One region of the Alteromonas sp. ABV4_150 genome, then DNA from elsewhere that is predicted to be linked to it. Evidence: predicted binding sites of a transcription regulator. Region 1 holds the regulator's gene; each other region holds the start of a gene.

Region 1 (3,580 bases):
AAGCGCAGTATTCACCTGATTTATAAAGTCCATATCCCAACCATTAATCAACGCTTGCTGCTTCTTCTGCTCCGTATTAAACACGGCAATAACTTTAGGTGTTTTCCAAGACCCAAGATGAGTAAGCCAGACGAATCCGTTATCGTCAGATTTTACGTTGTCACACACGTCAGTTAGCACTGCGATTAGTTTTCTTTCTGTCATATTCTTTGTCTTCAAAGCTATCCTGAGAGGCCTTTCATCCTAGTTTATCAGAAATATAAAACCTAAAAATAAAAGACGGTTTTTAGGATTCATATTTTTAAGAACTGTTTTTACGGGTATGGATTAATAGACTATCAGTCACACTAACACTCTATCAACACACTGCCTTTCAATACACCAACAGAATGAAAACAGGGTTAAAAATAAATTTTATGAATGGCAATTATAGGCTTATTTTACTGGTCTAATTAGTATGCCTAACCTACATTGATAAATGATAATTCTGATCAGATATGTACACAGTGATTGGCTGTGTTAGAGTTGCGAACGGCACTTTGATAGTGAGCATTAATATTATGAATAATGCTCTATTACTAAGACTTGTGGCGCTTTTGTGTTTAAATTTTGGCCTACGTGTTAGGCCTAATATCAACAGCGATATGTGAGGAGAATCACGCAGAGTTAACGCTAGGTCTGCAAGTTCCGACATACCACACCAGTGCTAACAACTATTTATAATCACTTTTGTCATTAGTTGGTTGTAACGCGCTTACGTTTATCTACCCATAACTACAACGATAATAAAATAGCGACAGAGCGTGAACGTAAACACTGATGAACCCTACATCTAAGGATACCTTTTTACATGTCAGATTTTAGACAACGCGCACTCGACTATCACGCCAAACCCACACCTGGAAAGATCCGCGTAGAGCTATCTAAACCTGCCGATAGCGTCGACGATCTTGCTCTTGCTTATAGCCCAGGCGTCGCCGAACCGGTGAGAGAAATCGCCGAAGATGCAGATAATGCCTATAAGTATACGGGTAAAGGCAACCTTATTGCTGTTATTAGTAACGGAACGGCAATTTTAGGCTTGGGTAATTTAGGCCCATTAGCTTCAAAACCTGTCATGGAAGGCAAGGCGCTTTTGTTTAAACGCTTTGCTGGTTTAGATGCTATTGATATTGAAGTAAAACATCGTACTACAGAAGAATTCATCAATACTGTAGCAAATATTGCTGATACGTTCGGTGGTATCAACCTAGAAGATATCAAAGCGCCTGAGTGCTTTGAAATTGAGCAAGAGTTGATTAAGCGCTGTAAAATTCCAGTATTTCATGATGATCAGCACGGTACCGCTATTGTAACCGCAGCAGGTATGCTTAACGCGCTGGAGATTCAGGGCAAAAATATAGAGAGCGCTAAAATCGTTTGCATGGGTGCTGGCGCAGCAGCGGTTGCCTGTATGGAGCTATTGATTAAGTGTGGAGCCCAACGCGAGCGCATCTACATGTTAGATAGAAAAGGTGTTATCCACACTCGTCGCGAAGACTTGACTGAGCATAAGAAGCTTTTTGCTAACAATACCGATAAGCGCACCCTTGAAGACGTAATGGAAGGCGCTGATATCTTTGTTGGTGTATCAGGCCCTGATGTTTTACCGCCTGAAGCACTTTCTTTGATGGCTGAGAACCCAATTGTGTTTGCATGCTCAAACCCTGACCCAGAGATAAAGCCTGAACTTGCTCACGAAGTACGCAAAGACCTAATTATGGCTACTGGTCGCTCGGATTATCCTAATCAGGTAAACAACGTACTGTGCTTTCCGTTCATTTTCCGCGGCGCCCTTGATGTTCGCGCGACGGCCATTAATGATGAGATGAAAGTGGCGGCGGTTGAAGCCCTTCGCTCTATCACAAAAGAACCCGTTCCAGAAGAAGTATTAGCTGCGAGCAAAAGCGATAGCCTGACATTTGGTAAGGAGTACATTATTCCTAAACCTATGGACCCGCGTTTATGTGAACGTATCGCTACTGCGGTATCTAAGGCGGCTATTGAGTCGGGCGTTGCACGAGTGCCTGAAAGCCCAGAAGAATAAAAGTAAATAAAAAACGGCGCTGTGTTGAAGATTATCACTTACAACACAGCGCCGTTTCTCTTTAATACTAAATATCAGTCGTCTTGAGACACATCATTTTCGAAGCTTGGGTCAATACCCATTTCTTCCATAATACGCCTTGCTTCAGCCGGCACTCGATTAGGATTGTCTTTACGTAAGTCGTCATCGTTAGGCAAAGGTTGCCCGGTAAACGCGTGTAAAAATGCCTCGCACAACAGTTCCGAGTTAGTGGCGTGGCGCAAATTATTGATCTGGCGGCGGGTGCGCTCATCAGTAAGCGCTTTAAGCACATTAATAGGTATAGATACAGTGACTTTCTTTACCTGTTCGCTCTTTTTCCCATGCTCTGCGTAGGGGTGAATATATTTACCGTTCCATTCTGCCATTGTAATAACTCGGTCTACTCTTTTTATATTATGAAGAGAAATTCTAAACAAGTTCACGAAAAGGTCAATTGAGCAGTGTAAACCTCTTGACGTCTAGACATATATTCTTTAATTTAGACGTCTAAACGTCTATAAGATTACATTTTTGAGAGTATAAACCATGGTTTCTTACGCACAAGGTATCGATGCATTAAACCAGTCCCTGTCGGAACTGCGTGATATTGATGTATCTTTTGAATTCTTTCCGCCTAAAACGGAAGCCATGGAACAGACCCTGTGGAAGTCAGTTGAACGTCTAGCGCCGCTAAAGCCAAGCTACATGTCGGTAACCTACGGCGCGAATAGCGGTGAGCGTGACAGAACCCACGACGTAGTAAAACGCATTCAGCAGCAAACCGGTGTCGCGGCGGTTCCTCACTTGACCTGTGTTGATGCTAGCCGTGATGAGCTTAAGCAAATTGCAAAAGACTACTGGGACTCAGGTATCCGCCGTATTGTTGCGCTTCGTGGCGATTTACCGCCAGGGGTAGAAAAAACAGAGATGTATGCCTCTGATCTTGTTGCCTTGCTAAAAGACGTTGCCGATTTTGATATATCAGTTGCTGCCTACCCGGAAAAACACCCTGAAGCGCCAAATGCGCAATTCGACTTGCTAAATCTTAAACGCAAGGCCGAAGCTGGCGCTACCGAAGCGATAACCCAGTTCTTCTTCGACACAAGTGTTTACCTGCGATTTAGAGACCGCGCTGCTGCAGCTGGTGTCGACTTAGATATCGTTCCGGGTATATTGCCGGTAACCAACTACCAAACACTTGTGAAATTCGCGGGGTTCACAAATGTTCATGTACCGGGATGGTTGCACAAAATGTTCGACGGCCTTGATGCCGATGACCAAGCCACCCGTAATTTAATAGGCGCTAACATTGCTATGGACCAAGTTAAAGTACTAGCTAAAGAAGGGGTAAAACACTTCCATTTCTATACTTTGAACCGTAGTGAATTAAGCTACGCCATCTGCCACATGTTGGGCGTGCGTTCAGGCGATTGATTTTGTATAGCGATAACAAGACTACACGAGTAGATGACT
Region 2 (3,580 bases), 660 kb from region 1:
GGTACCCCTAACATCGCTAGGTGGTATCCATCAAATTGAAAAAATAGGCCCCTTATTTGGAAAACCTGACTGGTTTATGGGTGTAATGTTGCACAGAGAGTCTAAACTAAATGTTGTAGATTCTGCAAAATGGGTAATGCCAGAAAAATACGACGAAAATCTCGCACAATCGCTCAACTACCGATATCTTATAATGTTAGGAGAGAGTGCGTGGGGATTAGCAAGCGAAAAGCTTGTAAACACGGTCAATTTGACTACCGATGACGTAAAATGGCGCGAGTCCACAGGTAAGCGTCCCTGGTTAGCAGGGATGGTTAAAGAAAAAATGTGCGCGTTAATTGACGTTGAAGAATTAATATCTATGCTTAACAGAGGCTTAGGCAGTAACGACCAGACGCCATAGTATTGGGAGCCAGGTTCATGAGCGACGAAAGAATGAATAATAACGCTACTGACAGCAACGACGAAGTCCTTCAATGGGTAACGTATCGCTTAGGTGAAGAAACTTACGGTATTAACGTAATGCAAGTACAAGAAGTCTTGCGTTATACCGAAATAGCCCCTGTACCCGGCGCGCCTGATTATGTGCTTGGTATAATAAACTTGCGTGGTAACGTGGTAACCGTCATTGATACCCGCGCACGTTTTGGGCTACCGCCAACGGAAATCACGGACAATACACGTATAGTGATTATTGAATCTGACGAACAGGTTGTCGGTATTTTGGTGGATAGTGTAGCCGAAGTGGTGTACCTGAAATCTTCAGAAATTGACAGTGCGCCTAACGTTGGTACTGAGGAAAGTGCTAAGTTTATACAGGGTGTAAGCAACCGCGATGGCGAGCTGCTTATTCTGGTCGACCTTAATAAATTGCTAAGCGACGAAGAGTGGGATGAGCTTAGTAATATCTAAATAAATGAATAGGCGGTATATATTGTTAATGCCGCCTAGATTTCCCCAAGGGTTACGTCCATGGATTGGCAGCTTGCTGCACCTACCTTAATTGAACTTATCTTGTGCGTCGGAATTGTTGTACTTGTTGTTGCTATGAGTATTTTGTACTCACAGATTAAACATTTGCGCGCATCATTAAGTGAAAGTGAGCAGAACTGTGTGTCGGCCATTGCGCGCATTGAAGCGCTTGCTAAAAACGCAAATAATCAACAAACTGAAGCCCAAGCTCGTACATTAGTTATTACTCGCCACCTTCAAGAGCTAGACGAGAAACAAACTGACCTTGAAAACCAGCTTCGTGAGCTCAAGCTCCAAGACCCCTCGTTGCGGCTATATCAAAGAGCGGCAGACCTTGTTAAGCAAGGCGCCAGTATCGACGAGATCATCGAAGCCTGTGATATACCTCGCGCTGAAGCTGAGATGTTAGTTATGGTGCACAAGCAAAACAGCTAGTTATCTTACTTCAGTAAGTACGTTTTAAAAAAAAACGTTTAGACGTCTAGACGTAAAGATGTTGACATATCGCCAGTTATAGACACAATACAGATATTGTAATTTATCACTGGAGTCCTCTATGCCAATTCGTATTCCTGAGCAGTTACCCGCGCAGAACGTACTACTAGGTGAAAATATTTTTACCATGGACATGGACAGGGCTGCTAATCAGGATATTCGTCCTCTTGAAGTCGGCATTCTTAATTTGATGCCGAATAAGATAGAAACAGAAGTGCAGTTGCTTCGCCTGTTGTCAAATACGCCGCTACAAATAAACGTAGATTTGATTCGAATTGATAATCAAGCGCCAAAAAATACCCCGCAATCACATATGGATGCCTTTTATCACGACTTCTCAGCGGTCGCGAATAAAAAATACGATGGGCTTATAGTAACCGGCGCCCCTCTAGCGCTTATCGACTATGAAGAAGTGAAGTATTGGGAGACCATGACCACGATATTGGAATGGGCGCAGCGACACGTTAACTCTACTCTGTATTTGTGCTGGGCTGCTCACGCTGCTATGTATCACTTTTACGGCATAACTCGAAAGATTAGAGATGAAAAGTTTTCAGGAGTTTTTCAACATAAAGTGAACGACCCGAACAATGAGCTTTTAAGAGGCTTCGACCCAACTTTTCACGCTCCCCATTCTCGCTACGGGCATATCGATACTTCTCTGTATAACAGTGTTGAAGGCCTTAGCGTTGTGGCAGAATCTGAGGACGTGGGTGCCTATATCGTAGCGTCAGAAGACAAGCGAATGGTGTTTGTAACAGGCCATCCAGAATATGACCCTGATACGCTTAAAGACGAATACTTACGGGACATTGCCGCGGGTCAAACTCCAGCAATGCCGAAAAACTATTTTGAAGGGGATGATCCAGCCAAGTCTCCTATAGTACAGTGGCGCTCGCACGGCAGCCTATTGTTTACAAACTGGCTGAATTATTATGTTTATCAGACCACGCCTTACGATTTAAGTCAGCTTGCTGAAAAGTCACAGCCAAAGAGGTAGCACGTGAGCCAAAGAGAAATTTCTAGCGCGCAGGCAACGCTTACAGAAGCCGCTAAAAAACGCATTCTTATACTAGACGGTGCGATGGGCACCATGATCCAGCGCCACAAGTTGGAAGAAGAAGATTACCGCGGGACACAGTTTGCAGACTGGCATTGCGACGTAAAGGGTAATAATGATTTGTTGGTTCTTACCCAGCCAGACATTATTTATCAGATTCACTGTGATTATTTTGAAGCTGGCGCAGATATTATTGAAACCAATACCTTCAATGCGACGACTATCGCTATGGCCGATTATGATATGCAGGCTCAATCACGGGATATTAATGTGGCTGCGGCTAAGTTAGCGCGTAAAGCTGCCGACGAATTCACCGCAAAAACACCTGAGAAACCCCGTTTCGTAGCCGGTGTACTTGGTCCAACAAACCGCACCGCTTCCATCTCACCTGATGTCAATGACCCAGGTAAGCGCAACGTCACGTTTGACGAACTAGTGGAAGCGTACAGCGAATCTACTGAAGCCCTTATTGAAGGCGGTGCTGATTTAATCATGCTTGAAACTATCTTCGATACGTTAAACGCGAAAGCGGCGGCATTTGCAGTAGAGTCGGTATTTGAAAAACTCGGAAAGTCTTTACCTGTGATGGTATCAGGTACTATCACCGACGCTTCAGGGCGTACGCTTTCGGGTCAAACCGCGGAAGCATTTTATTACTCAATGCGACACATTAGTCCGTTTTCCTTCGGCTTAAACTGCGCACTGGGTCCAGACCTATTGCGTCAATACGTAGATGAAGTAGCCAATGTGAGTGAGTGCTTCATATCCGCACACCCTAATGCAGGCTTACCTAACGAATTTGGTGAATACGATATGGAAGGTCCAGAGATGGCCGAGCATATCAAAGAATGGGCGCAATCAGGGCTAGTAAATATCGTAGGGGGGTGTTGTGGCAGTACCCCAGAGCACATTCGCGATATAGCCAGTGCGGTTGAAGGTCTCGCGCCACGCAAGATTCCCGAATTTAAGCCTAAAATGCGTTTGTCAGGCCTAGAGCCGTTTGTACACTAGGAGGGCATTATGAGCGCAGAATTTTCAACATTTATTAATATC
Region 3 (3,580 bases), 1.6 Mb from region 1:
GTCTGGCGACACAACTTAAATCAAACTTATTTGGCGTTGTCTTTGTGATGGATGAACCTTCATCAGGTCTTCACCCACGCGACGTCGAAGGGCTTATTCACGCGCTTCACAATATTACTGAAACGGGAAATTCGTTGCTTGTTGTCGAGCATAACCCTTACGTTATCAAAGGCGCTAACTGGGTCGTAGACGTAGGGCCGAGGGCTGGAGTGAACGGCGGTGAGCTTGTTTATAGTGGGCCGGTTAAGAAGCTGGCAAGCATTAAAAACTCCCCAACGGCAGACTATGTGTTTAACAACAAAGCCCTAAGCCAGCGTATAAAACGTAAATCATCAGGGGTATTGGGTTTAAAAGACGTGTCCAGAAATAATGTCAGCCATGTTGATATTGATATTCCACTTGGTGTGATGACCTGCGTCACTGGCGTTTCCGGCTCTGGAAAGTCGAGTTTGATTAGCCAAGCATTAGTTGAGTTAGTCAAAGATGGTTTACGTTCGGCTGAGAAAGAAGGGAAACGAGCGAAAGAGACGAGAAAAACGAAAGAACTGCTTACCGACGCCAACTCTCTTCTCGCTCAAGACACTTTTTTACACGAAAGTGAGCCGCAGCAAGGCTTTATTGAAAGCGGACTTGAAGAGTTAAGTCGTATAGTTGTGGTCGATCAGTCTCCCATCGGCAGGACACCCCGTTCAACACTGGCAACCTATACCGGCATATTTGACCAAATCAGAAGTTTATTTGCTTCAACCGAAGAAGCAAAATCCCGTGGTTACGATGCGGGTCATTTCTCGTTTAACGTTGCAAAAGGGCGATGCCCACATTGTGAAGGCTTGGGTGTGGTATCGGTAGAACTACTGTTTATGCCGAGTGTTTATTCCCCCTGTACCGTTTGTAACGGTCAGCGTTTTAACGATAACGTACTGGAAGTTGGTTACAACGAGCATTCTATCGCTAATGTATTATCGCTTACGGTTGAAGAAGCACTATCTGTATTTAGTGGTGATCAAGTTATTAGGCGGGGACTTAAAACGCTAATGAACGTAGGGCTTGGCTATCTAACCCTTGGGCAAAGTGCCACTGAATTATCAGGCGGCGAGGCGCAGCGCATTAAATTAGCGTCAGAACTTAAACGTGCTCAAAATGCTAATACCCTATACGTGCTTGATGAACCTACAACAGGTTTACATCTTTCAGACACTGCATTACTTATGCAGCATTTAAGCACGTTAGTTAAAGCGGGGAATACGGTGGTGATGGTTGAGCACAATATGCAGGTGGCTGGGGCTTGCGACCACATTATTGATATGGGGCCAGGTGCTGGTGATGAGGGAGGAGAAATAGTTGCTGAAGGTAACCCTGAAGACGTTGCTAAAGTTCAGCAAAGTGCAACAGCGCCATTTTTGAAGGCGAGTTTGGCCTGAAGAAGGGTATTTACCGAATGAGTTCTGTTTGAACGATCTTAGAAATAAGTAGTTGTTTAAAGCTACTTAAGTACAAGGAAGCCAATTTAGAAACTGCTTAAACTGTATTTGTACCTCAAAAAGAAATATTAATTAAAGAGTGTTTCATATTTTGCAATACAGTGTAGTGAAAACTGCGGTTGACTTATAGACGTCTATACGGCAAATTGCTTGTATGAAAAAGATTCTACTTACTCGCACCACCATTATGTTAATTACCACCTTAAAAAGGGCGGTCGCTGACTAGTGCAAGTAAGCAAAAGACAACGAAAGCCCGCCTAACAAAGAGCGGGCTTTTTTTTACACACGTTTTAGCATGCGTAACCTTAAGGAGCAGCATATGAAAGTCTTAAAGTTTGGGGGTTCTTCTCTAGCCGATGCACCGCGATACATGCGCGTTATGGAAATTAGCACGGCAACCCACCAAACCGACGGTGCTGCGGTTGTACTTTCTGCCCCAAAGGGGGTAACGAACGCGCTTTCACTACTTTGTGAACAAGCAGCCGCGGGTGAAGATTTCCAGCCATTATTCGATAAGTTGAACGATACGGTTACGGGCATTGCCAACGACCTGAACGATGAGCTCGACGGGTTTGAGCACGCAAGCGTGGTGGAATTTATCATTAGCCACTTATCGGTATTAAAGCAGCACCTTGAAGGTATTAAGCTGCTTGGTGTTGCACCTGATAATGTTGCTGCCGGTATTCTAAGTATTGGTGAATACATCTCGGTGACGCTATTTAGCGCTATGCTATCTGCCAAAGGTATTGCAAATCGCGTTATCGACCCTGTTAAATATGTGCTTGCCGAGGGCGATTACCTGGACAGTATTGCTGACGTATCGTTAAGCAAAGCGCGTTTTTCAGATGTGCCTAGCGATGGTAGTGAATTTTTGGTTATGCCGGGGTTTGTTGCTGTAAACGAAGCAGGCGAAAAAGTAACCCTAGGACGCAATGGCTCTGACTATTCAGCGGCTATCTTGGCAGCCTGTATTGACGCAAGCTGCTGTGAAATCTGGACAGACGTAGATGGTGTTTATAACGCTGACCCCAACCAAGTGGAAGGTGCGGTACTGCTAGATAAGCTTACCTATCAAGAAGCGATGGAACTGTCTTACTTTGGCGCAAAAGTACTTCACCCTAAAACTATCGGCCCTATTGCCCAACACCACATTCCTTGTTTGATCAGAAATACGTTAAACCCGGCAGCCCCTGGTACGCTAATCAGTAATGAAAAAAGCGAGGTGTGGACGTCGGTTAAAGGTATTTCACAGCTTGATAATGTCACTATGTTCAACGTGGCAGGCCCTGGCCTTAAAGGCATGGTTGGCATGGCGAGTCGTGTGTTTGAGGTGATGTCTAACGCCAATATTTCAATTAGCCTTATTACTCAGTCGTCTTCGGAATACTCAATCAGCTTTTGTATTCAAAGCAAAGACGCCGGCCGCGCATTAACGCTACTTGAAGATGCATTTGCGCTAGAGCTACAAAACCAGCTGCTGGACCCTATTGAAGTGCGCCATGACTTGGCCATTGTTACTTTGGTTGGTGACGGTATGCGTCAAACTAAAGGATTGGCAGCGCGATTCTTTAACTCGTTGGCGCAAGCACGAGTGAACAACGTAGCTATTGCTCAGGGCTCTTCAGAGCGCTCCATTTCGACGGTAATTGAAAGTAAGCGTGCAAAGAAAGCAGTAAAGGTCATTCACCAGAATTTTTTCTCTGATCGCCATACCATAGACGTATTCCTAGTGGGGTGTGGCAATGTAGGAACCGAACTGCTAGGCCAAATTCAGAAGCAGCAGCCGGCACTTTTAAAACGCAATATTCAGCTGCGCGTTTATGGTATTGCCAATAGCCGTAAATTGCTGTTGAACAGCCAAGGTATCGATTTAAGCAGTGACTGGAAGTCTGCGCTTGAATCGGCAAGCGAGGGATTGAGTGTAGAGCGCCTGCATCAGTTCGCAAACGATAACAGTTTGGTCAACCCAGTCATTGTTGATTGTACTAGCCATGAAGCCATTGCTAATCAGTACGTAGATATGATGGAAAGTGGCTTCCACGTAGTGACGCCTAACAAAAAGGCTAACACTTCCGCTATGTCTTATTATCGGAAGCTGC

Evidence for each region. Region 1 encodes MetJ, which represses methionine synthesis genes. Its sites were predicted from a motif close to TAGACGTCTAGACGTCTA; they were not measured.
Region 2: metA (homoserine O-succinyltransferase MetA) is a predicted target of MetJ. The motif match lies at 1,447-1,464, and genes of this name have one in related genera.
Region 3: thrA (bifunctional aspartate kinase/homoserine dehydrogenase I) is a predicted target of MetJ. The motif match lies at 1,609-1,626, and genes of this name have one in related genera.

The regions. Positions count from the first base shown of each region.
Region 1 is NZ_CM149971.1:2,113,459-2,117,038, reverse strand. Features, by position in the region: gene ACYX4M_RS09255 (hypothetical protein) at 1-204, opposite strand, end outside; gene ACYX4M_RS09250 (malic enzyme-like NAD(P)-binding protein) at 851-2,086, shown strand; gene metJ (met regulon transcriptional regulator MetJ) at 2,161-2,493, opposite strand; gene metF (methylenetetrahydrofolate reductase) at 2,654-3,541, shown strand.
Region 2 is NZ_CM149971.1:2,770,413-2,773,992, forward strand. Features, by position in the region: gene ACYX4M_RS12040 (chemotaxis protein CheW) at 1-403, shown strand, start outside; gene ACYX4M_RS12045 (chemotaxis protein CheW) at 421-912, shown strand; gene ACYX4M_RS12050 (DUF2802 domain-containing protein) at 973-1,407, shown strand; gene metA (homoserine O-succinyltransferase MetA) at 1,529-2,467, shown strand; gene ACYX4M_RS12060 (homocysteine S-methyltransferase family protein) at 2,471-3,538, shown strand; gene metH (methionine synthase) at 3,548-3,580, shown strand, end outside.
Region 3 is NZ_CM149971.1:533,353-536,932, reverse strand. Features, by position in the region: gene ACYX4M_RS02305 (excinuclease ABC subunit UvrA) at 1-1,421, shown strand, start outside; gene thrA (bifunctional aspartate kinase/homoserine dehydrogenase I) at 1,801-3,580, shown strand, end outside.